Regions from separate parts of the Brevundimonas nasdae genome, predicted to be linked through region 2. Evidence: riboswitches for the same ligand, from Rfam matches in the RefSeq annotation. Region 2 holds a riboswitch; each other region holds the start of a gene.
What was found. Region 2 has a riboswitch for glycine ahead of gcvT (glycine cleavage system aminomethyltransferase GcvT). Riboswitches for the same ligand answer to the same signal wherever they lie in the genome.
Positions count from the first base shown of each region.

Region 1: it holds a riboswitch for glycine, as region 2 does, so the genes downstream of both, KWG56_RS11855 (L-serine ammonia-lyase) here and gcvT (glycine cleavage system aminomethyltransferase GcvT) in region 2, are expected to answer to the same signal.
Region 3: it holds a riboswitch for glycine, as region 2 does, so the genes downstream of both, KWG56_RS11865 (TonB-dependent receptor plug domain-containing protein) here and gcvT (glycine cleavage system aminomethyltransferase GcvT) in region 2, are expected to answer to the same signal.

Region 1 is NZ_CP080034.1:2,425,118-2,433,169, forward strand. Features, by position in the region: gene gcvP (aminomethyl-transferring glycine dehydrogenase) at 1-1,525, opposite strand, end outside; gene gcvH (glycine cleavage system protein GcvH) at 1,541-1,909, opposite strand; gene gcvT (glycine cleavage system aminomethyltransferase GcvT) at 1,930-3,075, opposite strand; gene glyA (serine hydroxymethyltransferase) at 3,075-4,379, opposite strand; gene KWG56_RS11855 (L-serine ammonia-lyase) at 4,394-5,779, opposite strand; glycine riboswitch at 5,888-5,975, opposite strand; gene KWG56_RS11860 (GntR family transcriptional regulator) at 6,050-6,745, opposite strand; gene KWG56_RS11865 (TonB-dependent receptor plug domain-containing protein) at 6,936-8,052, opposite strand, start outside.
Region 2 is NZ_CP080034.1:1,979,921-1,987,972, reverse strand. Features, by position in the region: gene gcvPA (aminomethyl-transferring glycine dehydrogenase subunit GcvPA) at 1-808, opposite strand, end outside; gene KWG56_RS09720 (hypothetical protein) at 809-1,312, opposite strand; gene gcvH (glycine cleavage system protein GcvH) at 1,316-1,681, opposite strand; gene gcvT (glycine cleavage system aminomethyltransferase GcvT) at 1,818-2,930, opposite strand; glycine riboswitch at 2,989-3,067, opposite strand; glycine riboswitch at 3,072-3,169, opposite strand; gene KWG56_RS09705 (class 1 fructose-bisphosphatase) at 3,298-4,269, shown strand; gene pncA (bifunctional nicotinamidase/pyrazinamidase) at 4,285-4,917, shown strand; gene KWG56_RS09695 (Y-family DNA polymerase) at 4,921-6,219, opposite strand; gene KWG56_RS09690 (adenosine deaminase) at 6,453-7,472, opposite strand; gene KWG56_RS09685 (hypothetical protein) at 7,545-7,706, shown strand; gene argS (arginine--tRNA ligase) at 7,710-8,052, opposite strand, start outside.
Region 3 is NZ_CP080034.1:2,433,268-2,441,319, reverse strand. Features, by position in the region: gene KWG56_RS11895 (S9 family peptidase) at 1-979, shown strand, start outside; gene KWG56_RS11890 (asparagine synthase-related protein) at 927-2,174, opposite strand; gene KWG56_RS11885 (lasso peptide biosynthesis B2 protein) at 2,588-3,220, opposite strand; gene KWG56_RS11880 (helix-turn-helix domain-containing protein) at 3,779-4,318, opposite strand; gene KWG56_RS11875 (GntR family transcriptional regulator) at 4,513-5,133, shown strand; gene KWG56_RS11870 (GntR family transcriptional regulator) at 5,130-5,732, opposite strand; glycine riboswitch at 6,051-6,137, shown strand; gene KWG56_RS11865 (TonB-dependent receptor plug domain-containing protein) at 6,412-8,052, shown strand, end outside.

The sequences.
Region 1 (8,052 bases), 450 kb from region 2:
TCATCGTGCACGACCCCAGCGGGATCATCGTCCGATCCAGCGCCAGATCCCTGTCCGCCAGACGCCGCAGATAACGCAGCATCTCGGTTTCAGAACGATAGCGGTGGAAGACCGGATGTTCGAGGAACGGGCCGCTTCTGACCTGATCGGCCGGAATGCCTGCCAGCGCCTGACGGGAGTCTGCAGTCGCGCTCGATGTGGCCGCCGGCGCAAAGATCGCCAGCACCAATCGCACCGTCTCGTCCGAAGACGTCTCATCCAGCGACACCCCCAAGGTGTTCTCGTCAATACGCCGCAGATTGACGCCCGCCGCACGGGCGCGCTCATGGATCGCAGAGGTCTGGCCTCCCGTCTGGATGGTCAGGGTGTCAAAGAAGGCGCTGTTGATGCGTTCAAAACCCTGATCGGCCAACGCCTGCGCAAGACGGGCCGTCAGGTCATGGATGCGCTGAGCGATGGCGCGCAACCCATCCGGCCCATGATAGACCGCATACATGGAGGCGATGATCGCCAGCAGCACCTGGGCGGTGCAGATGTTGGAGGTCGCCTTCTCGCGGCGGATATGCTGTTCGCGCGTCTGGAGCGCCAGACGGTAGGCAGGCCGCCCCCGACTGTCCTGCGACACGCCGACCAGTCGTCCGGGGATCGAGCGCTTCAGTGTGTCACGCACAGCCATATAGCCCGCATGAGGGCCGCCGCATCCCATCGGCACGCCATAGCGTTGCATGGAACCGACGACGATATCCGCGCCCAAAGAACCGGGACTTGCCAGCAGCGTCAGCGCCAAGGGGTCCGCAGCGACCGCCGCAATAGCGCCTGCCTCGTGTAACTGAGCGATGACAGGCTTGATGTCGCGCACCTGTCCTGACGCGCCCGGATACTGCAGCAACGCACCGAAAACGTCAGCGGCTGCCAGATCCTTCTCGGGATCGCCGATGACCAACCGCCAGCCCAGCGCCTCAGCACGGGTTTTGACGACAGAGATCGTCTGGGGGAAGCAGTCGGCGTCGACAAAGAAGCTGTCCGCCTTCGAAGACGCCGAACGCTGCGCCAGGGCCATCGCCTCGGCTGCCGCCGTGGCTTCATCCAGCAACGAGGCGTTCGCCACGTCCAATCCGGTCAGTTCGCACACCAGTGTCTGGAAGTTCAGCAGGGCCTCAAGCCGTCCCTGGCTGATCTCTGGCTGATAGGGCGTGTAGGCCGTGTACCAGGCCGGGCTCTCCATCAGATTACGCAGGATCACCAGCGGCATTTTCGTGCCGTAGTACCCTTGGCCGATCAGCGAGGTGAACCGCTTGTTGCGCCGGGCGATCTCACGCAGGCGTTCCAGACAGGTCGTCTCATCCAACCCCGGGCCGAACCCCAGGCTGGAGCGGTCGCGAATACTGGCTGGGACTGTCTGCTCGATCAGGCCGTCCAGATCCGGCACGCCCAGAAGTTTCAGCATCTCAGCCGTTTCGGCCTCATCAGGACCGATGTGACGGTGAACGAAGGCGCCGAGAGTGGCGTTGCTGGAATTGCTCATCAGAATACTCCGCGACTAGGCGCCGGCGACCAGCGCGTCATAGGCTGCGCGGTCCAGAAGTTCCGACAGGCTTGCCGGGTCATCCAGCCGGATCTTGACCAGCCAGCCTGCCCCCTCCGGGTCGGCACTGACCACCGCCGGGTCATCAGACAGGGCGGTGTTGACCTCCACGACCTGCCCCGCGACAGGGGCGTAGATGTCGGAGGCGGCCTTGACCGATTCCACCACCGCCACCGCGTCGCCCGCCGACACCTGTTTTCCGTCGGCGTGCAAGTCGATGAAGACCAGATCGCCCAGCGCTTCTGCGGCGTGCTGCGTAATCCCGACGACGGCGAGATCGCCCTCGTGTCTCACCCATTCGTGGTCCTGCGTATAATAGGTCATGAAGCCCTCCCTCTGGCTGGTTATCGTTTGTAGGTTTTCTGGATGAATGGCGTTTCGCTGACCGTCACCGGCAGACGCATTCCGCGAACCTCGGCATAGAGAACTGAACCGACTGCAGCATGAGCGATCGGGACGTAGGCCATCGAAACCGCTCCGCCGACGCTGGGACCGAACCCGCCCGAGGTGACCTGCCCCAATGGAGTCGCTGCAGATATGGAATCGTACAGCAGTGTTCCGCTACGCACCGGCGTACGTTCCGGCGGGCGCAGGCCGACCCGGCGCCGCGACGCGCCTTGTGTTAATTGAGCCTCGATGACGTCCGCGCCCGGATAGCCTCCTGCCCTGACGCCGCCCGGACGACGCGACTTCTGAATCGACCATTCCAGCGCCGCCTCGACCGGCGTGGTGTCCGTCGTCAGGTCGGAGCCATAGAGGCACAAGCCGGCCTCAAGCCGCAGACTGTCACGCGCGGCCAGGCCGATCGGTTTCACGCCCTCGATGGCGAGCAAGGCCTGGGCCACATGAACAGCGGCCTCGCCGGGCATTCCGATCTCGAACCCATCTTCTCCGGTGTATCCAGAACGAGAAACCGTACAGCGCACGCCGGCCACATCCAGCTCACGGATTCCCATAAAGGCGAGATCCGCGAAGCCGTCGCCCAGTTGCGACAGTGCGGCCTCCGCCAGCGGCCCCTGCAACGCCAGAAGCGCCCGATCCGGGTGCTCGACGATTTCGACCTCCTCGCTCAGAGACCGCCGCAAATGCTCAATGTCATCCGCCTTGCAGGCAGCGTTGACGACCAGATAGAGGCGGTCGCCCAGGTTGGCGATCATCAGGTCATCCAGAATGCCGCCCGCTGCGTTGGTGAAGACGCCGTACCTCTGGCGACTGGGTGACAAGCTTACGATATCAGCCGGGACAAGCCGCTCCAGCGCTTGGGCGACATCGGTGAGATCGCCACTACGCGGACGAAGCTCCACCTGCCCCATGTGTGAGACGTCGAACAGACCGGCGGCTTCGCGTGTGTGCAGGTGTTCCTTCAACACCCCCGCCGCATACTGGACCGGCAAGTCATAGCCCGCGAACTGGACCATCTTGCCGCCATTGGCCAGATGCAGGTCATAGAGCGGCGTGCGCCGCCCGGGCTCCCCCCTTTCGCCGTCCATCACAGAAGCTCCGGGATGACGCCATCGGATCCAGCCTGCAACCCATAGACCGGGAAGGCCGCCGTCAGCGCCAGAACCGCTTGCCGCGCCTTGGCCTCTGCCTGCGAGTTGTCCTCCCGATTGTCGACCAGCGCGTCCAGTACGTCGGCGATCAGATGACCGACCTGGGTGAACTCAGCCTCCTTGAATCCTCGCGTGGTTCCCGCAGGGGACCCCAAACGGATGCCGCTGGTCTGCGCAGGCGGACGCGGGTCGAACGGAATGCCGTTCTTGTTGCAGGTGAGGTGGGCGTGCTCGAGGCTGACTTCCGCCTCACGTCCGCTGATGTCGCGTGAGCGCAGATCAACCAGCACCAGATGGGTGTCTGTGCCGCCGGTGACCAAATCAAAGCCCCGCTCGATCAGAGCTGCACCCAGAGCCCGTGCGTTCAACACCACCTGTTGCGCGTAGTCCTTGAAGGAGGGGTCCAGCGCCTCGCCGAACGCGACAGCCTTGCCTGCGATCACATGCATCAGAGGCCCGCCCTGCAGTCCGGGGAACACCGCCGAGTTGATCTTCTTGGCCAGCACCTCGTCATTCGTCAGGATCAGACCGCCGCGCGGCCCACGCAGCGTCTTGTGAGTCGTGCTGGTCACGATGTGGGCATGCGGCACCGGGCTGGGATGCAGGCCGCCCGCCACCAGACCCGCGATGTGAGCCATATCCACCAGCAGATAGGCCTCCACGCTGTCGGCGATCTGGCGGAACCGCGCGAAATCGATCTGACGCGGGATCGCCGACCCCCCTGCGATGATCAGCTTGGGGCGGTGCTGTTCGGCGAGGGACTGGACCTGATCATAGTCGATCAGACCATCACTCTCACGTACGCCGTACTGGACCGGCGTGAACCATTTCCCGGATAGAGTCGGCTTGGCGCCGTGCGTCAGATGCCCCCCCGCGTCGAGAGACATGCCCAGGATGACATCGCCAGGCTTGAGCAGCGCCATCAGCACCGCCCCGTTCGCCTGCGCGCCGGAATGCGACTGCACATTGGCGTAGGCGCTGCCGAACAGTTCGCAAGCCCGCTCAATGGCGACACGCTCGACGATGTCGACATATTCGCACCCGCCATAGTAGCGTTTTCCGGGATACCCCTCTGCGTATTTGTTCGTGAGAACACTGCCCTGAGCGGCGATCACCGCAGGCGACGTGATGTTCTCGCTTGCGATCAGCTCGATCTGGCTGTTCTGGCGAACGGCCTCCTGATTGATCGCGTCATAGATGACCGAATCCGCCTTCAGGTTGCGCGCGAAAAAGTCTGACATTCTGGTGCTCCTCCTCAGCATTCGACGACGTTGACTGCGAGACCGCCAAGGCTGGTCTCCTTGTATTTTGACCGCATATCCTCGCCCGTCTGGCGCATGGTCTCGATCACGGCGTCCAGAGAAACGACGTGCTTTCCATCGCCCTGCAGGGCGAGATAGGCGGCGTTGATCGCCTTCACGGCGCCCATGGTGTTGCGTTCGATGCAGGGGATCTGAACCAAGCCCCCAATGGGATCACAGGTCAGGCCCAGATTGTGCTCCATGCCGATCTCGGCGGCGTTTTCGACCTGCTCGTTCGTGCCGCCCAGTGCGGCCACCAGACCCGCTGCGGCCATCGAACAGGCGACGCCGACTTCGCCCTGACACCCCATTTCGGCGGCGGAGATCGAGGCTCTGGTCTTGTAGAGAAAGCCGATTGCGGCGGCCGTGACCAGGAAGGTCCGGCTGCCCTCAAGCGTCGATCCCGGAACGAAGGCTTCGTAGTATTTCATCACCGCAGGCAGAACGCCCGCTGCACCATTGGTCGGCGCCGTGACCACACGCCCCCCGGCGGCGTTCTCTTCGTTCACGCTCAGCGCATAAAGACTGACCCACTCGAAGACATGTGACGGGTCCGTGCGCGGCCCACGCGCCGTCAGGGCGTCATGCAGGCTCTTGGCCCGCCTGCGGACGTTCAGTCCGCCGGGAAGGATGCCTTCCTGGCGATAGCCGCGCTCGATGCAGGCCAGCATGGCCAGCCGGACGGCGTCAATGAAGGCGGCGGTTTCCTCGCGCGAACGCCAGGCTTCTTCATTGCCCCAGACGATGTCAGCGATTGAAAGCCCTGTCTCGGCGCCGATTGACAGCAGATCCGCGCCAGAGGTGAACGGACGGGCGACCTGAACATTCTGACGCGGCGGCGCATGGCCGCCCTCTTCCCTCACCGCCCCCCCGCCAATGGAATAATAGGTTCGTTCGATCCGGCGGCCGTCAGCATAGTCCGCCGACAGACGCATGGCGTTGGGATGGCCGGGCAGGAACTCTCCGAAATGGAAGACAAGCTGCTGATCCTCGTCGAACGGAACAGCGACCTGTCCGCCCAGTTGCAGCGCTTTCGTCCGACGGATTTCTTCAATCAACGTCGGCACAGCGTCGGGATCAACCCCTTCCGGCCTCAAGCCACACAGCCCCAGCAGGACCGCGACATCGGTAGCATGTCCGCGCCCCGTCAGGGCCAGCGATCCGTAGAGCTCACAGCGAACGGCCGTCGGCCGCCCCTCCAGCAGCGCCGCTTCACCAAATGCGGCCGCAGCACGCATCGGCCCCACCGTGTGCGAACTGGAAGGCCCTACGCCGATGGTGAACAGGTCGAGCACGCTGAGCGCGGGCGCACCTGTGTCGTGATGAGAAGCAAGTGTCATAGGCGCATTTCCCCGGCCGGTTCCCCGGTCCAACTGCGCCCCTTCTGTCGGTTTGCCTGAGATCGTTATCCCGTCGGCGGACGCTCTGGGCGCCTCTTTCCAGAATTATGTCACGACCTGGTCCCTGGTGCCTGAGAGTTTCCGGGGCGGTTGCTCCTTCGGCGCCGGTTGAACCGGTCTCTCCCAAGTCGTGTTCTTTGTGATCACAAATCATGCCGCAAGCAGGGCTGTCAACACGAAAACGACAAGAGCCATAGCGACCGCTTCAGATCAGCCCGCTGCAGCACCCTGCGCCAATTGCGTCATCAGCTTGGCGCCGGAGTTTGTCAGGTCGTCGGCTATCGCCTGACGCGCAGCGACGCCGTCCCTGGCCCGCAGCGCCTCCACAGCTCTCCAGTGCGCGCCCATGCTGGCGACCATGCTTTCACGGTCCGGCATCATCAGCGGGACATAGGGGCCGATCCGCAGCCACAGATTTTCGATCAGGGCGACCAGTCGTTCCATGCGGCTTGCCCGGCAGATCGCCAGATGGAAATCCCAGTTGGTGCGGACATAGTCATCCAGAATTCCCGCCTCAGCCGCCGCCTGCATGGCGCGGCACAGGGCGTCGATCTCATCGACCTCGTCCGGCGTCACGTTGGCCGCGGCGCGCTCGGCCGCCAGCCCGTCCAGCTGCACCCGGATGTCGCGCAGTTCCTGGTATTCGTCGCGCGTCAGTGCGGGGATCTCCAGCGTGCGCTTGCTGCCCCTCGCGACCAGCGCGCCTTCCGCCTCCAACCGTTGCAGAGCCGCGCGCACAGGCATCGGGCTGGTGCCCAGCGCCTCGGCGGCGGCGCGTATGGTGATCACTGTGCCCGGCTTGAACACCCCGGCCATCAACGCCTTGCGCAGTTGCTGATAGGCCTGCGCCTGCAACGTCATCCGATCAAGCGGATCGAAGGAAGGAAGGCTTGAACTTATCGACATGACCGCTGCTCACCTCTCCGGACGAGACGGCGCTCTGCCCATCCATCATCCTGCAACGCCCTGACGGACTCATGCGCGACGATCGATATCACACTACAGTCAGATCAGTTGAGAAGGAAACTCTGTCGGAAAATTCCACCGGATCGAGACCGAAGCCCCGATCCGGAAGAAACCCACCCGGATTACGACGTCAGAAACGATAGGTAAGGGCGCCGACGATCGACGTCCCCAGGTTGTCATAGAAGGAAGCGTTGTAGATGCCCTGGTGGATGTTGAAGGCGCGGTTCGGCGGCTTCACGTCAAAGATGTTCTGCACAGTGATGCGGGCGTCGGTTTTCGCGTTGATCTGATAGGCGACAGACAGATCATTGAAGACCTTGGTTCCTGTATTGGGCCGATCGAACTGATCAGCAGGCGGCGGGTTGGAGACGCTGATCCCGCTCAAGATCGAGGTGCTGCCATGGTATCGCGCGCGCCAACTGACCGACAGATCATCCAGGCGATAGACGGCCGAGGCGATGGCGTTCCACTTCGGCGACCCCAAAGTGCCCTCAAGCCGTATTTCGGTCAGGGGATCCGCCGCATCCGTCAGCTGACGCAGACGGTCCAGATAGGTTCCCGCCAGGTTCAGCGTCAGCTCCCCCGGCAGTGTCGAGGCGTATCGGGACAGATCGAATTTGTAGTTCAGGTTGAAGTCCACTCCACGGCTGGTGAACTTGCCTATGTTCAGGGATGTCGCCTGGACATTGGTGATGCCGTGGGTGGTCGAACTGCGTGTGACCGCCGCGCAGTTGGCGTTAGCGTCGGGCGAGATGTTCAGGTCAACACAGTTGTCCACCAGCGACTGCACCGGAATGGCCCCGATGGCGTCAGTGATTTCGATGTCGAAATAGTCCACGGTCACCGTCAGGCCGGGCAGACGCGATGTCGCCAGCGTCGCACCGATGGTCCAGGTCTTGGCAGTCTCCGGCTCAAGATGAATGTTGCCGCCGATCTGGCCGTGAACGGTCGAACCATTGGTGGGCGCCGAGAAGTTTGCCGGGATGCCCAAGGCTGTGCAGTTGGCCTCGCGCGTCGCCGACTGATTCCGCAAAGTGACGTCGCAGGGATCGCTGACGAAGAAGAAGCTTTCCTGCAGTGGCGAGAACAGTTCGGAGACGTTCGGCGCCCGCACCGACTGCGACCGCATCACCCGGAACCGCAATCCCTCGACCGGAGAATAGACGCCGCCAAGATTCCACGAATACTGGGTTCCGTTGACATTGTAGTCCGACACCCGACCCGCCGCCTGGATCTGCAGGTCGTTG
Region 2 (8,052 bases):
AGTTCAGGGCGTTGCCGATCGACTGGCCTTCGGCCGCGACGATGTCGGCGCCCATTTCGCCGGGCGATTTCAGCAGGCCCATGGACACGGCTTCCGTCACCACGACGATCAGCAGGGCGCCCGCGGCGTGGGCGGCCTCGGCGATCTTGGTCACGTCGGTGGCGGTGCCGAAGACGTTGGGCGTCTGGACGACGACGCAGGCGGTGTCCGGGCCGATCTGGTCGATGACGGCGGCTTCGGCGTCGAACGCCGGGGCCAGCGCCTGCGTCTCCACGCCGACGGCGTGAACCACGGTCTCGGTCGCCTTGACGTAGTGGGGGTGGACGCCGCCCGAGATCACCGCCTTGTTGCGGCGGGTCACGCGCGTGGCCATCAGCACGCCCTCGGCCATGGCGGTCGAACCATCATAGAGGGACGCGTTGGCGACCGGCATGCCGGTCAGGTTCGCAACCTGGGTCTGGAACTCGTACAGGTACTGTAGCGTGCCCTGCGCGATTTCCGGCTGATAGGGGGTGTAGCTGGTCAGGAACTCCGACCGCTGGATCACATGGTCCACCGTCGCCGGCACGTGGTGCTTGTAGGCCCCTGCGCCGCAGAAGAAGGGCACGGCGCCGGCGGTCGCATTCTTGGCGGCCATGGCGGACAAGGCGCGCTCGACCTCCAGTTCGCCCGCGACGCGGGGCAGGTCCACAGGCCCGTCCAGACGCGCGCTCTCGGGCACGTCGACAAACAGGTCGTCGATGGATTTCGCGCCGATGGCGGCGAGCATCGCCGTGCGGTCGTCGGGCGTCAGGGGGAGGTAGCGCATCTAGACAGCTTTTCCGAAAAGGAAGTCAGTGATTGAAAAACCCGGCTTGGCTCTGGCTGGGGTGCGTGAAGGCGAGGACTGCGGACGGCTCGGCGTGGTGCTGCGGTTGTTTCGAAGGCCTTTCAACAGATCGGTGAGCGCATCGGCGTCCTCGACCTCCCGGAGCTCGACTTCGTACATCAGGGGTGTGCGGGGCTCGCCCACATTGCCCGCAGGGCGCACCAACAATCTCCCGCCAGGACCATCCAGCATGAAGCTGTTGGTGCGCCGCAGAACGGCCAGCAGCGCGGCAGCGATGGCTGGCGTTAGAACCGGGTATTCCGCCAGCATCCCGTCCGGGGCGTCTTCTCCGAACATATACAGCAACGCGCCGTCGCTTAGCCGAATCTCCGCTTCCAGCCCGGTCCGCTCCGCCCCGCAGTCGGCCAGCGCCGCCTCGACCAACTGGCTCAGGCCAGGTTGCGAAGGCGTCGTGGTCGCGTGGGTGAAGCAGACCGTGAACACGGCTTACAGCGTGGCCAGGAAGGCGTCGTAGGCGGCCTGATCCATCAGGCCGTCCAGCTGCGAGGCGTCCGAGATCTTGATCTTGGCGAACCAGCCATCGGCTTCGGCGGCGGCGTTGACGGTCTCCGGGGCGGTCGACAGCACGTCGTTGGCCTCGACCACTTCGCCCGAGACGGGGGCATAGACGTCCGACGCCGCCTTGACGCTTTCGACCACGGCGAAGCTGTCGCCCTTGGCGAAGGTCTTGCCGACTTCCGGCACCTCGACGAACACCACGTCGCCCAGAGCCTCAGCCGCGTGCTTGGAAATGCCGACCGTGGCGATATCGCCGTCGACGCTGACCCACTCGTGATCCTTGGTGAAATGCATCTTGCTTCTCCTAAAGCCTTCATCCTCGGGCTTGACCCGAGGATCGGATGTTGTGCTGTCCGTGCGCCTATGTCTTCGCACGAGCGGTTGATCGCCCGGCCCTCGGGTCAAGCCCGAGGGTGACGGACAGAGAGGGTTACGCCTTCGGCTTGCGGTAATAGCGTTGCGCCACGAACGGCATGGCGATGACTTCGGCGGCGGCGGGTTTGCCGCGAACCAGAACCTTCAGTTCCGTGCCCAGTTCCGCAAAGGCGGGCGGCACGAAGCCCATGGCGATGTTCTTGCCCAGGCTGGGGGAGGGGCCGCCCGAGGTGACCTTGCCGATGATGTTTCCGTCGGCGTCGGCGATCTCGGCGCCTTCGCGGGCTGGGGCGCCTTCCTTGACGTGCAGGCCGACGCGGACGCGCGACGGACCCTCGGCTAGTTGCTTCAGGATGATGTCGGCGCCGTTGAAGTCTGCGCGTTCCTTGCGCGACTTGGACAGGGCGAAGGTCAGCGCGCCTTCGACCGGCGTGGTCGCGGCGTCGATGTCGTGGCCGTGCAGCGGCAGGCCAGCTTCGAGCCGCAGGCTGTCGCGGGCGCCCAGGCCGATCGGCTTGACGCGGGCGTCTTCCAGCAGGGTGTTCCAGATGCGCTCGGCCTGATCCGCTGGGACCGAAATCTCATAGCCGTCTTCGCCGGTGTAGCCCGAGCGCGAGACATAGCAGTCGGCGCCGAACAGCATCAGGCGGGCCGTCTCCATGAAGCCCATCTCGGCCAGCACCGGCTCATGGGCCGACATCAGCTCGGCGGCCTCCGGGCCCTGGATGGCGATCAGGGCGCGGTCCAGAACCGTCAGCTTGGCGTCGCCTTCCAGATTGGCGTTCCAGAAGGCGAAATCCTCGTCCTTGTTGCCGGCGTTGACGACGACGAACAGGCCGTCATGGTCGGGGCGGCCCGCCATCAGGTCGTCGATGATGCCGCCGTCCTTGTTCAGCAGCAGGGTGTATTTCTGCTTGCCCGCCTTCAGGATCTCATAGTCGCCGGGGACGAAGCGCTGGAACTGCGCCGTGGCGTCCGCGCCGGTGATCTTGCACTGGCCCATGTGCGATACGTCGAACAGGCCGACATGTTCGCGGGTCCAGCGGTGTTCGGCCAGAACGCCTTCATACTGGACCGGCATGTCATAGCCGCTGAAACCCACCATGCGGGCGCCTAAGCGCCGGTGCGCGGCGTTCAGCGGCGTGGTCTTGAGAGCTTGGTCGGTCATGGTTCAGACTTTCGCGGTCGCGTGTTGTGGCGGAGCTTCGCCGCCGTCCTCGCGCCCCCGCTGTCCTGAAGCCTGAGAGATTCCGGCGTTTCCGCCTTGCTCCGTCGGCGCGCCCGTAAAAGAGCGGCTTTCCAGCGTCCGTATGCTATCGCGGTCCGTTTGCCTGAGCGTTTCCGGGGCGGTTGCGCCTTCGGCGTCGAGCCTGATTTCCCAGCCCCGAACTCTCCCGCGAGAGCGACCGACCTAAGCCATCGAGTCAGGCCTCAAGTCAAGCGTCGCCAGTGCATCAGAGGTCTGACAGAGCTTGCCCCGCGCGTCCTGTGCGGCCATGAGTGCGCGACGCCCAACAACCTACGGGAAAGCCTCCATGTCCGCCGACCGCCTTCGTCTCGACGACCACATCGCCGCGCTGGAGGCGCCGCAGGGACTGAAATCTGTCCTGACCGTGATCGCCGCAACCTGCGCCCAGATCAGCGACGTGGTGGCGGGCGGCGCCCTGGTCGGCGCACTGGGCGCATCGGGCCAGATCAACGTCCAGGACGAGGAGCAGAAGAAGCTGGACGTCATCACCGACGACATGCTGACCCAGGCGCTTCTGGCCTGTCCCGCCATCGCCGGCGTCGCATCCGAGGAAAAGGATCAGGTCGAGCCCGCCTCCAATCCGGCCGGTGAATATCTGGCCCTGTTCGACCCGCTGGACGGTTCGTCCAACATCGACATCAATGCGCCGGTCGGCACCATCGTCTCGGTGCTGAAGTCGGCGACCCCGACGCCGGTCGAGGCCGATTTCCTGCAGACAGGCCGCCATCAGGTCGCCGCCGTCTATGCCGTCTATGGCCCCCAGACCATGCTGGTGCTGACGACGGGCGACGGCGTGAAGGGTTTCACCCTGTCCAACGACGGCCAGTGGTTGCTGACCCACGACGACATCACGATTTCGCCGGATACCAAGGAGTTCGCGATCAACGTCTCCAACCAGCGTCACTGGGCCGAGCCGGTCCAGCGCTATCTGGACGGCGTGCTGCAGGGGGCGGAGGGGCCGCGCGGCAAGAACTTCAACATGCGCTGGGTCGCGGCCATGGTCGCCGATGTCCACCGCATCCTGATGCGCGGCGGCGTCTTCCTCTATCCGTGGGACAAGCGCGAGCCGAACAAGCCGGGCAAGCTGCGCCTGATGTACGAAGGCAATCCGATGGCCCTGCTTGTCGAACAGGCGGGCGGCAAGGCGACCACCGACGGCGTCCAGCCCATCCTCGACGTTCAGCCGACCCAGTTGCACCAGCGCATTCCCGTCGCCCTGGGCTCGGCCAACGAAATCGACGCCTTCGCGAGCGCCTGAACCGGAGCCTGAGCCATGATCATCGGTCCCGCCGACGCCCTTCTGGTCATCGACCCGCAGAACGACTTCTGCGAGGGCGGCGCGCTGGCGGTCGCGGGCGGGGCGTGGATCATGCCGCTGATCAACCAGTTGGCGGAACGGTTCGACAAGGTGATCGCGACGCAGGACTGGCATACGTCGGATCAGATATCCTTCGCCTCCAACCACCCCGGCGCGACGCCCTTCACCGAGATTGAGGTCGCCTATGGCCGCCAGATGCTGTGGCCGGATCATTGCCTGCAGGGTTCAGCCGGGGCCGACTTCCACCCCGATGTGAAGCCGACCATCGACCGCGCCCTGGCCGTGGTCCGCAAGGGCTATAATCCGGCGGTCGACAGCTACTCCGGCTTCTTCGAGAACGACCGCCAGACCCGGACGGGCCTTGCGGGCCTGCTGCGTGATCTGGGTGTGCAAAGGGTCTTTCTGGCGGGTCTGGCCTTTGACTACTGCGTTCGTTTCACCGCCGAGGACGCCGTGCGCGAAGGGTTCGAGGCCATCGTCATCACCGACGCCAGCCGCGCCATTGCGCCCGATACTGAAGCGGCGGCGCACGACAGCTTCCGGGCGCGGGGCGTGACGGAGATCGAAGCGGCGACGCTGCTCGCCTAGCCCTCACTCCCAGAAATCCTCCGCATCGGGAATCCGCGTAAAGGCGATCTTCGCGCCGATATAGTCCGGCAGACCCGCGTTCGGGCCGATGCTGACCGTGTCCTTGCCATAGCGGCGGTTCAGCGCGTCCAAGGCTTGGGACAGTTTTAGCGACCGCGCCGTGCCCCCCTGGTCAGGGCCGGAATCAAACAGGTCTGTCTCGAAGGCGCCGCTGGGTTTCAGCTTGTGGACCCCGACCCCGACATAGCTCAGTCGCCCGGCCTCAAACTCGGGCTCGACCCTGCGCCACAGACTGTCCAGCGCGGCCAGCAGGGCGAAGGTGTCCTGGGTCGGGGCGACGGCGCAGGTCAGGCCCGCCGTGTCCCAGCCGCGTCTGGCGCCCTTTGGCCCCATGTCCAGATGCAGGCTGACCACCGCCCCCGTCAGCCCCATCCGCCGCAGCCGCGCCCCGCATTTGACCATCAGCCGCCGGGCGACCGCGCGCGCCTTTTCCGGTGTGCGCATCTGCGCCGCCAGAACATGGCTGTGACTGATGGAGGCGGGGGGCTTTTCCGGCGTCGGTTCGCTGTCCAGACCGTGCAGGCCGCGCCAGATGCGTTCGCCCTCGATGCTGTTCCAGACGGCGCGGGCCTGTTTGGCGCCCATGTCCCACAGACCCGCCGTGTCCGTCACGCCCGCCGCCGCCAGCCGCTCGCGCATCCGCGATCCTATGCCCGGATAGGTCGACAGCGGCAGGTGCAGGATGGAGCCGGGCAGTTCATTGGCCCGCAGGATCGTCAGCCCGTCCGGCTTCTTCATCCCGCAGGCGGTCTTGGCCAGGAACCGCGACGGCGCCAGGCCGATGGACGACCGCAGACATTCGCCGACATTCTTGATGATCCCCGCCTGAATGCGCCGCGCCAGGGCGACCGCGTTCGCCTCCTGCCGCTCCGACCCGATCAGTTCGCACGAGCATTCGTCGATGGACCCGACCTTCCACACCGGCACATGGCGGTCGATCTCGGCCATGATCTTCTTGTGGACCTCGACATAGACGTCGGGCCGCGCCTCGGCGACGATCAGGTCGGGGCACATCTGGCGCGCCTCGGACACCCGCGTGCCGGTGCGGATGCCATAGGGGCGGCTCTCATAGCTGGCGGCGATGGCGCCGGTGTATTCGCTCTCGGCCGGGCGGACGATCAGCGGCTTGCCCCGCCACTCGGGGTTCATCTGCTGCTCGACGCTGGCGAAAAAGGCGTTCAGGTCAATGAACAGCCAGCGCAGGTTCGCGCCATCGTCTTGCTGTGGGCTCGCCTGATCCATGATGCGAACATATCAGGAACATTGGGTGGTCGGAAGCCGCTGACGCTCCCACCTTCGTCATTCCGGGCGCAGCGTAGCGAAGACCCGGAACCCAGCGGCGCGCGACAGCGCGAACCTGTCGCTGTTTAGGTGTTTGGGGTCCGTGCCGCGGACGCATTTCGCCTTCGGCGCCGCTGGGTTCCGGGGCTTCGGGCCAAGCGGCCCTCCGCCCGGAATGACGAAAGTGGAGGGGATCACGCCGCCGCGTAGGCCTCGACCTCTGCGATCCGCGCGGCCTTCTCGGCGTCGCTCAGGAACGAGCCCTCAAAACTGTTCTTCGCCAGCTGCGTCACCTGTTCCCGCGTCAGGCCGACCGCCTGCGCCAACTGGCTGTAGTTCTCGTTCACATAGCCGCCGAAGTAGGACGGATCGTCGGAGTTCAGCGTCACGTGCAGGCCCCGACGCAGCATCTCTGGCACGGGGTGGTCCTTCAGATCCTTGACCACGCACAGTTTCAGGTTCGACAGCGGGCACACCGTCAGGGTCATCTGTTCGGCGGCCAGACGCTCGATCAGGCTCTCGTCCTCCATCGAGCGGTTGCCGTGATCCATCCGGTCGATGTGCAGCAGGTCCAGCGCCTCATGCACATAGGCGGGCGGGCCTTCCTCGCCCGCGTGGGCGCACAGCTTCAGGCCCAGGTCGCGGGCGGCGGCGAAGACGCGCTGGAACTTGGACGGCGGGTGGCCGACCTCCGACGAATCCAGCCCCACGCCGATGAAATGGTGCAGATAGGGCTTGGCCGCCTCAAGCGTCGCAAAGGCCTCGTCCTCGGTCAGGTGACGCAGGAAGCTCAGGATCAGGCCGCTGGACACGCCAAGTTCCGCCTTGGCCCGGTCCATGCCCGCGATCAGCCCCTCGACCACCACGCCGAACGGCACGCCGCGATCCGTGTGCGTCTGCGGATCGAAGAAGATTTCGGCATGGCGCACATTGTCCGCCGCCGCCCGCTGGAAATAGGCGAAGGCCAGATCTTCGAAATCCTGGCGCGTCAGCAGCACCGCCGCCCCCGCATAATAGATGTCCAGAAAGTCCTGCAGGTTCGAGAAGTCATAGGCCGCCCGCACCGCTTCGACGCTGTCATAGGGGATGGCGACATTGTTGCGCTGGGCCAGTTCGAACATCAGTTCGGGCTCCAGGCTGCCTTCGATGTGCAGGTGCAGTTCGGCCTTGGGCAGACCGGCGATATAGGCGTCGAGGGGCGAAGACTGGGCCATCAAGACCTCCTGTGAAGCTGGAACGACGCCGAACGGCGAAGCGTTGGGGTGGTGCAGTCAAGGAGCACCGCAATGACGGACAAACAAGACAAGCCGGTCAAGATCAACACCACGCCCGGCGTTCTGGGCGACGGCACCGAGGAACAGAACCTGGGCCAGAAGGGCGATCCGTCCAAGCGGATCACCGAAGACGAGGTGGACGCCGCCTTCTCCGACAAGAAGAAGACGGACTGATCCTCACATACGATCCGGCGTCTCGATGCCGAGCAGGCCCAGCGCCGTCTCCAGCTGGCGCAGGGCCGCCGCCGACAGGGCGAGGCGCGAACGTTTCGTGTCCTCGTCCGGTGCGACCAGCACAGGGCAGGCGGCGTAGAATTTCGAGAACGACTGCGCTACGCGATAGGCGTGTTCCGCCACCAGGTGCGGCATCCGCTTGTCATAGGCGTCGGACGCGGCCGCGCTGAAGGCGTCCAGCGTCAGGGCCAGATCGCGCTCCGCCTGTTCGGCGATGACGATGGGGCCAGCGGACACGCCCTGTTCGGCGGCCTTCCTCAGCAGGGATTTGATGCGGACCGCCTGA
Region 3 (8,052 bases), 450 kb from region 2:
TCTGGTGAGCCGGCGGGTGGAACACGATGGTGAGGTTTTGGACCTTCAGACGTTGGAGGGGAGGCGGTCTCTGGCCCGGATCAACGGCTTCCTGGTCAACGTGGAGTTCGGCGAACCCCTGCCGGTTACGACGCTGAGCGCTCAAGCAGCCTACCGCACAAGCTGGCTCATCGCGCCGCCCGGCGGGCTCCGACCGGGCACTCCGGTCATCCTGCTGGCCTATCCGGGCGCTTCGACTCATCGACCGGATAGCCGAGGCGATTCTTCGGCCATGGCGAACGCCCAGTTGCTGGCCGGTTTCGGCTATGCTGTACTCCTTCCGGCGCTTCCTGGAACCGGACCGGACGGGCCGGCCTCTCACCTCACCGAGCGAGTCCTGGCGACGCTCGATGCAGCACTCGAGCAATATCCCGACTTGGATGGCAACCGGGTCGGTTATATCGGACATAGTTTCGGTGGATACGCTGGACTGGTCCTCGCTACGGAGACGGACCGCATTCGCAGCTTCGTCGTTCTGTCGAGTTCAGCCAATCTCGCCGCAGCTTGGGGAGCCTTCGCTGGTTTTGCACGGGCCAATCAGGAGTTCGGCCTCTACGTCCGCCGCAGCGCGGGCTGGTCGGAGCAAGGGCAGGGGGCGATGGGCGGCCCGCCCTGGAATCTTTCGGAAACCTACGTCCGGAACAGTCCCTTCTTCAGCGCCCGATCGATCACGGCACCGGTTCTTCTGGTCCATGGTGACCTCGACTTTGTCCCCTTGACTGAGGCTGAAAGCGTCTTCACCGCGCTATGGCGGCAGAACAAGGACGTGCAGCTGGTGACCTATTGGGGGGAGCATCATCTCTTCTCCAGTCCGGGCGTGATCCGTGATCTTTGGAATCGGATCGACGGCTGGTTCGCCTCAACGCTCGGGCCGTCTCCTGCGAGGCTCACCGTCCCGCCGTCATCCGAGCTTCCCATCGGCGGACCCACGCCTCCGTAGAGACGGCAGCCAGAATCTCGGCGGCGCCGCCGCGCCATAGAAGTCGATCCGGAACGAGCCGGGCTTCCATGTCGGCTCGATCGAAAACGCTTTGATCGGCGAGGCGGCCGCCAAGCAGATAGTCTCGGAGGAAGGGCAGGTTTGCGGCCGTCTGCTGATTGAAATAGGCGGCGTAGTCTCCTTTGGCGCGACGGTTCGCGATCGCCTCAGGCAGACGATCTGCAAAGACACGTCGGGCAAGACCGCGCTCCTGTCCGCCCGGCGTAAGGTCCGGCACGGGCGTTCTGAGCGCCCACTCTATCAGGGGTTGGGACATCAGGGGGTGGACCATATCGACCACGTCAGACCGCAGACACCGAGAGTAGTAGGCAAGCCCGCTCTCGATGGCCGCGATCTGCATCCGCTTTCCGGGAGAGAGGTCGTGCACCTTGAGGTCCTGTAAGGCGTGGCGCGAAGCACGGAGAACGGACCAGGTCGAACTGCGGGTCCAGCGCGCAACGCCCGGCAGCGCTGGGGATAGAAGCGCCTGGATCGGACGGCGGCGCCATAGGTCGGCGAAGGTGAGCGGCGTGTGCATTTGGAAGAAGAGGGCGTCGCCCCCCTTGCCGGTCAGAAGCCTGTCGACACCTGCCGATCGACAGGCTTCGACGACCGTCAGGTCGTTGGCAAGATCACGGCCGTTCTGGCTGGGCCATGGATCGCCCGCTGTGGCCTCGAAGGCTTCAGCCGTGAACACGACCTCTTGGCGCAGGCGCACTTCGAGAGGAAGTCCTATCCAATTGGCCATCATGGTTGCAAACCTTCGCTCGTCGGTCTCGGGCTGAGGGCCGCGCGTGTTCAGTGTCAGGGCGATCGGGAGCTCCATCGCCCGTGCGGCCCCGGCGACGATTGAGGAGTCCAATCCGCCGGAAAGCTCCACGCCCAGTCGGCTATTCCGACCCATGACGTCGACGCACTCATCGAGACGTTCCCGTAGCTCTGCAGCGGCCGATCTTGGGGCGGATGCCGAACGGCCTACGATCTTGATCGCCGACCAGACGGTGGTCGGGGTTTGGCCAATGGCGCCATGCTCTCCCGCTCCGAGGATCGTCAGGCCCTGCAGTGGGGGGCTTCCGCGCAAGTCGAACGGAGAGGCGACAAGTCGCGCGACCGCATCCCAGTCGAAGCTCAGACGCGTAGGTGCGCCTGCAAACATCCAGTCCTCAGTTTCAGAAGCACAGATCCGGACGCCGTTGGCTGTCCAGAGGATGGCCGCCAACGCCCCCGACGGGTCTCGAAAGGCCGATCGGAAACCACCTTCTGAGTCCCGGAAGAGAACGACGTATCGTCCCCATCGATTACGGCTGTACCAGGCAGCCGCCTGAAGATCCTCTCTCGGTCCAGCGGGAAGCGGGGTCGAACCGAACGCGAATAGGTCGCCGATTACGAGCTCGCCCTGTCGCGGTCTCTGCAGGGCGGGCGGACAAGGCCCCTTGATCCCGACCCATGATGTTCGGGTCATCTCCACGGCGACGTAACCGGCGGGGCCGGCGTCGCGTCGAAGCTGCGATGCCCGACGCACGGCCTCCGCGTCGTCGGACGCCCAGCTGAAGGCGACATAGCCTCGCATCAGACCACCATGATCGGCGTGTATAGGCCAACGCGTTCCGGGTCGTCGTCCAACACGGCGTCGTCGAATTGAAGCCAGCAGTGCGCGCTGAAGGGCCAGGTTCGAACGCCGAACACCCAGGCGGCGTCCTGTCCGGAGCGCCGCAGCATCGAAAGCAACACGAAGGCCCGATAGAGGCAGGCGCCCTGGTGCGGCGTCCAGGGCAACAAGGCTTGAAACGCCTCGGTTGTGACGGCGACGCGTTTCCGGTCAGGATTCTTCGTCGGTCGAGCGGGGAGTGCATCGAGGAGAATGCGGACCGTCGGATCGGGGCCAAGGTTTCGGATCCGTCTCGCTGCTGACAGGAAGGCTACTACATTGGCCGGGCGGCGGCGGTTTCGACCGAGTGGCAGACAAGTTGTTGGAGGATGAGGGAAGCGCGTTCCGACGTCGGAAAGCGTCGCCGCGCACAGAGTGTCCGACAGCAGGCCAGAGGCTTTCAGCAACTCTGACAGTGCTTCGTCGAAGGTCAAGTTTCGACCGTCCACCAAGATACGGGAACCGATTTCCGGCAGACAGCCATAGGTGTCGGTCCGGAGATCCAGAATGACGACATCCTGCCCGGTCACAGCGAGGAAAACGCCGTCGACCAAGCGGCCGGAGAGTGAGGCGCATTTTGCCATACGATGAGCTGTGGCGTTCCACGGCAAGGTGCGGGACGGGCCTGAGGCCCGCCCCGATCCCGGTCAGGGATGCACTTTCCAGACACCGAAATCGGTTTCGGGCAGGTCGCCCATGTCCGAGCCGAGTGTGAGGGTGCCAGCGGCGCCGAAGTCGATCCGGCGGAAGGCGGATTTGGTCATCGTCATCTCCTTGGAGGAGGCGCTGAGGCGCGGGCCCAACTCTTGAGCGTGTGCCCTGAACGCCCTGCGACTGGGGGTTGGAAGGGGTGGTGTGAAGGCGGGCGCGCCTGAGCGCACCCGCTGCGTGCTTCACCCGAGGGTCGGATAGACGCTGAGGTCGTTCTCCGGGATGGTGCCTTGCTCGGCGCCGCGCGTCAGTGTGGACGCAGGGCCGAAAGCGATCAGTCGGATGTTCGAAGAGGTGGTCATGGTCGGTCTCCCTTCTTGAGCGCCGCGACATTGCGACGGCTCCATCAAGAGCCCGGTGGTCCGAACCGACAATCTATATCTGTCGTGTATTTGCGAGGGTCAGGCGTCGCCGACGTCCCGGCGGCCTGCAATCAGGTCACGGCCGGCTTCCAGCCAGGCCTCTGTCTCGGCGTCACGTTGGCGGCTCTCGGTTTCGAGCTTCTGAAAGGCATCGGTAAACGCTTCGATCAAGGCGCGTGGGTCGAGCGTGCGCAAACGCGGCCCCATGCTGCGATCAAACTCGCCCAGGGCGATCAGGAAGATCAGCATAAGCTTTATGTCGGCTGTGTTCCTGGCGAATTCCGTGGACCCCAGGGCGGGCGAGATCAGCAAGGAATAGGGATCGCTGTCCGTGGCGACGGCGAATCTCTGGACGTAGTCGTGGTTGAGACGACCGGCGCCGCTTTCAAAATATTCGTAGGTCCTAGGCGGCAGATTCATAGCCGTGGCGACCTGTTGAACCGTCATGCCACGGGCGCGGCGAATGGTGCGGGCGGCCAGCCCGACCAGGCGCGCATCACTCAGGTTTTTAGGCGGATCGGGCGGCATGAGGGACGACCTTTCACTACCGAAGGTGTCCATTTCCTTGCTGCGGATCAATGCTGGCGTGTGTGTCTTTTTTGTTCTGTTTCCGGAGCAGTGGCCAATACCGCAAGAATTTAGCGGGCACGACACCGTCCAATTTGCGGGGGTTGCGACGAAGATTTTCGCAGACTTGGGGGCGGCTCTGGGGAACGATGGTTCGATCGAACGATCGGAGGCGGGCGTGCCTCTCGTGCGGATCGGATCCCACCATGGCGCGGAATCGCGACCCCTTCATGCAAGCGCTTTCGAGCTTGCGGGAACGTATCCAGTCCGGACGGATTGCAGGCGGCTCGCCGGTGATCGTCCAGGACGAGGCGCTGAGCCTGCGCCTGTCGACCACCCCGGTGCGGGAGGCGCTCGCGCGTCTGAGCGGAGAGGGTCTGGTCGAGCGCGCCCCTTCCGGCGGCTATGTCGCTCTCAGGTTGGACGCCACGGCGGCGCGCGATCGTTATGCGATGCACGCCCAGTTCGTCAGGATCGCCCTCGACCTGAATAGTCGGGCTTTGGCGCCGTTGCGTGCGCCCGCACCGGACATCGACATCGCTTCCACGGACGCGGCCCAGCAGCTGTTCACGGGGATTGTTCGCAGCGCAGGGAATCAGGTGTTGTGGGAGGCCTTTCTCAAGGTTTCGGGGCAGCTCGACATCATGCGCCGCCTCGAGCTCCGATTGTTCGGCGACCGGAGGCAAGAGGCCGACGCGTTGTATCGGGCCTATGTCGCCGGCGGGGACCCGCCGTTCGAGGTGCTCCTCGATCTGTACCACGATCGCCGCATACGGGCCTCCGGCGCGCTCGCTGCGCTCGCGGAGCGTGGGCCGGAACAGGCCTAGCTGAGCTCGGCGACCAGAGCTGGCGTCCGGGCGCAACGCCGTTCGTAGAAGCCTTCTATGAGCGCGAGCAGATCCGGAATTCGTCCCTCGACGGTCGCCTCGATCATCGTGCGCGCGGCGTCGGCGCCCGCTCTATTGCGACGGTGCTCCGCCACCAGGACGGACCGGAGGCGATCGTTAAGCCTTTCGTGCGCCAGGGTGAGGGCCATGTTGCCGCACTGGGCGACCAGTCCGTTGAACAGCGTCTGGACGCCGTCCAGAGGATCGACCGAGGAAGCCGCCTTTCGCAGAGGTGTGAGCCCGCGAGGGTAAAGGGTGAGGGCTGCGTGGAGAAAGGCGCGCTGCAGTTCGAAAAGATCTATCACATCCGCTGCTTTCAGCGCCGGATAGAAGTACCCTCGTCCCTTTCGGCGCTCGATCAATCCCTGGCCGGCGAGGCAAGCGAGGGCTTCCCGCACCGGGGTCGGGCTCAGACCGACCTCCGCCGCCAGTTCGGTGATGACGATCGCTTCACCGGGAGTGAAGCGCCCGGCGTCGACGAATCTGCGCACTGCGCAGAGCGCCGCACCATATGGATCTCGAGGCTCCGCAACCGCCATGGCGCGTTCACTCCAAGAGGTGACCGTTGAAACCGGGTCTCATGCCACCGATCTTCGCAAATATCTTTCACGTATTTCAAGTATATATTTGAAAAACAAAGAGATTGCGCAATCTCCGCAAGATTGTTGCGTCCTGCTGGCAAGTTTACCGCGGCTTTAGAAAGGTGAGGCTGGGCTTTGTCGTCGACCTCGGCGCTCGGCCTCTGGCGGATGCTGAGGTCGCCCGGAAATAACCCGATCTGGGAGAAGTCGACGCGCCCGTCAGGACCGTCGCGCCTTGACAGGGATGCGAGATGCATGATTTGTGATCACAACGAACAAGGCGACGTGGGAGAGGTCGGCCTAGCCGGCGCCGAAGGAGCAACCGCCCCGGAATCTCTCAGGCAAAAGGACCGCGTCGCTGAATGAATCTGGAAAGAAGTCATCGGCGTCCGCCGAGAGGCTCGCCGAAGGAGTAACGCTCTCAGGCAGATAGACAGATGGGGCGTTGAGCGCGAGGGAGATTTGCGGGGAGCCCATGCCGAAATAGTTTCGGCCCTGAGCCCTATCTGAACTGACACCGTCGGGAGGGGACGTGTTTCAGGTTATTCCCGTTTTCTGCCTCTGCTTCGCCGTGCTTGCCAGATCGAGCCGCGGTCGCGCCGCGCCCCGGCTCATATAAAAAATATGGGAGGGAAGTATGAGACGGACTATGTTTGGTGTCAGCGGTCTGACGCTTGGAATGCTGTTAGCGACGGGCGCTGTCGCCCAGACGAATGAAGAGCCGGCTTCTGTGGGTGATGTCGTCGTCACCGGATCTCGATTGGCGGGGTCGGCGCTGAACTCGCCTGTGCCGGTCACCGCCGTAAGTGCGGAACAGATCGAGGCGACAGGGCATCAGAATCTGGCCGACATCCTGACGGAGCTGCCGCAAACCGGTGTCGGATTGAATGGCGCGAACAGCCAGAGAAACGCGAACCTGGCGGGGCTTAACCTGATCAGCCTGCGCCATCTGGGCGCGGATCGGACGCTTGTATTGGTCAACGGCCGCCGCGTGGTGGCGGGTCAGCCTTTTACGGCGGCGGTCGACATCAACTCCATCCCGGCGGCGCTGGTTGAGCGGGTTGAACTGGTGACGGGCGGCGCGTCGGCGGTGTATGGCGCTGACGCTGTCAGCGGGGTGGTAAACATCCTGCTGAAGCGGGATTTCGAAGGCTTTGCCGCTACGGTGAATGCGGGGATTACGTCGCGCGGGGATGGAGAATCGCGCGGCTTCAACTTCACTGCGGGCAAGAATTTCGACGAGGGTAAGGGCAATGTCGTCGTCAACTTCCTGTATGACGATGTGGCCGGGGTTCAGGCGACCCAGCGCGCGTGGGGCGTCAGCGGCGTCAACACGATCAGCAACCCCGAGAATACCGGGCCGAACGACGGCATACCCAACTTCATTCAGGCGCCCAACATCCGCTTCAACTGGTCCAACCAGCAGGGCCTGGTCTGGGTCGCAGGGCAGTATCTGTCGCTGACATCGGATGGAACGGGCATCCGGCCTTACGACTTCGGGGCGCTGGGTGATCGAGGCGGTCGCAGCGTTGGCGGCGATGGCGGAAGCTTTGAGCAGTACGACAATCTGAGCATGCCGCTGGAGCGCTATGGCCTGACCAGCAATTTCAACTACCAGATCACGCCGAAGATCCATTTCTTCTTTGAAGGCAACTACATCAAGACCAAGACCCAGTCCTTCTGGCAGCCGGTCGCGGATGATTTCGTCTATGCCTCGCCGTGGTTGACGCTGGATAATCCCTTCATGCCGACCGATCTGCGGGCTGTGCTGACCGCCAATGGCCAGACCGGCACGGAGGTTTACCGCGTCTATGACCAGTTCGGGCGTCGCGGCAGTGTGGCGGACCGGACGCAACAGCAGTTCACCGGAGGCATCGACGGGAAGCTGTCCGGCAGTTGGAAGTACAACCTGTTCGCCGCCTATGGCGAGAACAGCCAGAACACGCTGCTGGTGAATGGCCGCAACCAGACCCGCTGGCTGCAACAGAATGACGTCATCCTGCTGAACGGCGCCCCGGCCTGTCGCAGCGCAGAGGCGCGGGCGCAGGGGTGTGTGCCCTATAACCCGTTCGGGCAGACGACGGGCACGGACGCCGCCATCGCTTACAGCCGCATAGACGAGCCCTATTCCGCCAGCACCCGGCTGAAGACGGTCGGCGGCAGCCTGAGCGGCGACCTGCTGCAACTGCCCGCAGGGCCGGTCGCTTCGGCGATCGGATTTGAATGGCGCGAGGCGAGCGCGGAGACGCATCCTTCCGCGCTGCAGCAGCAGGGGCTG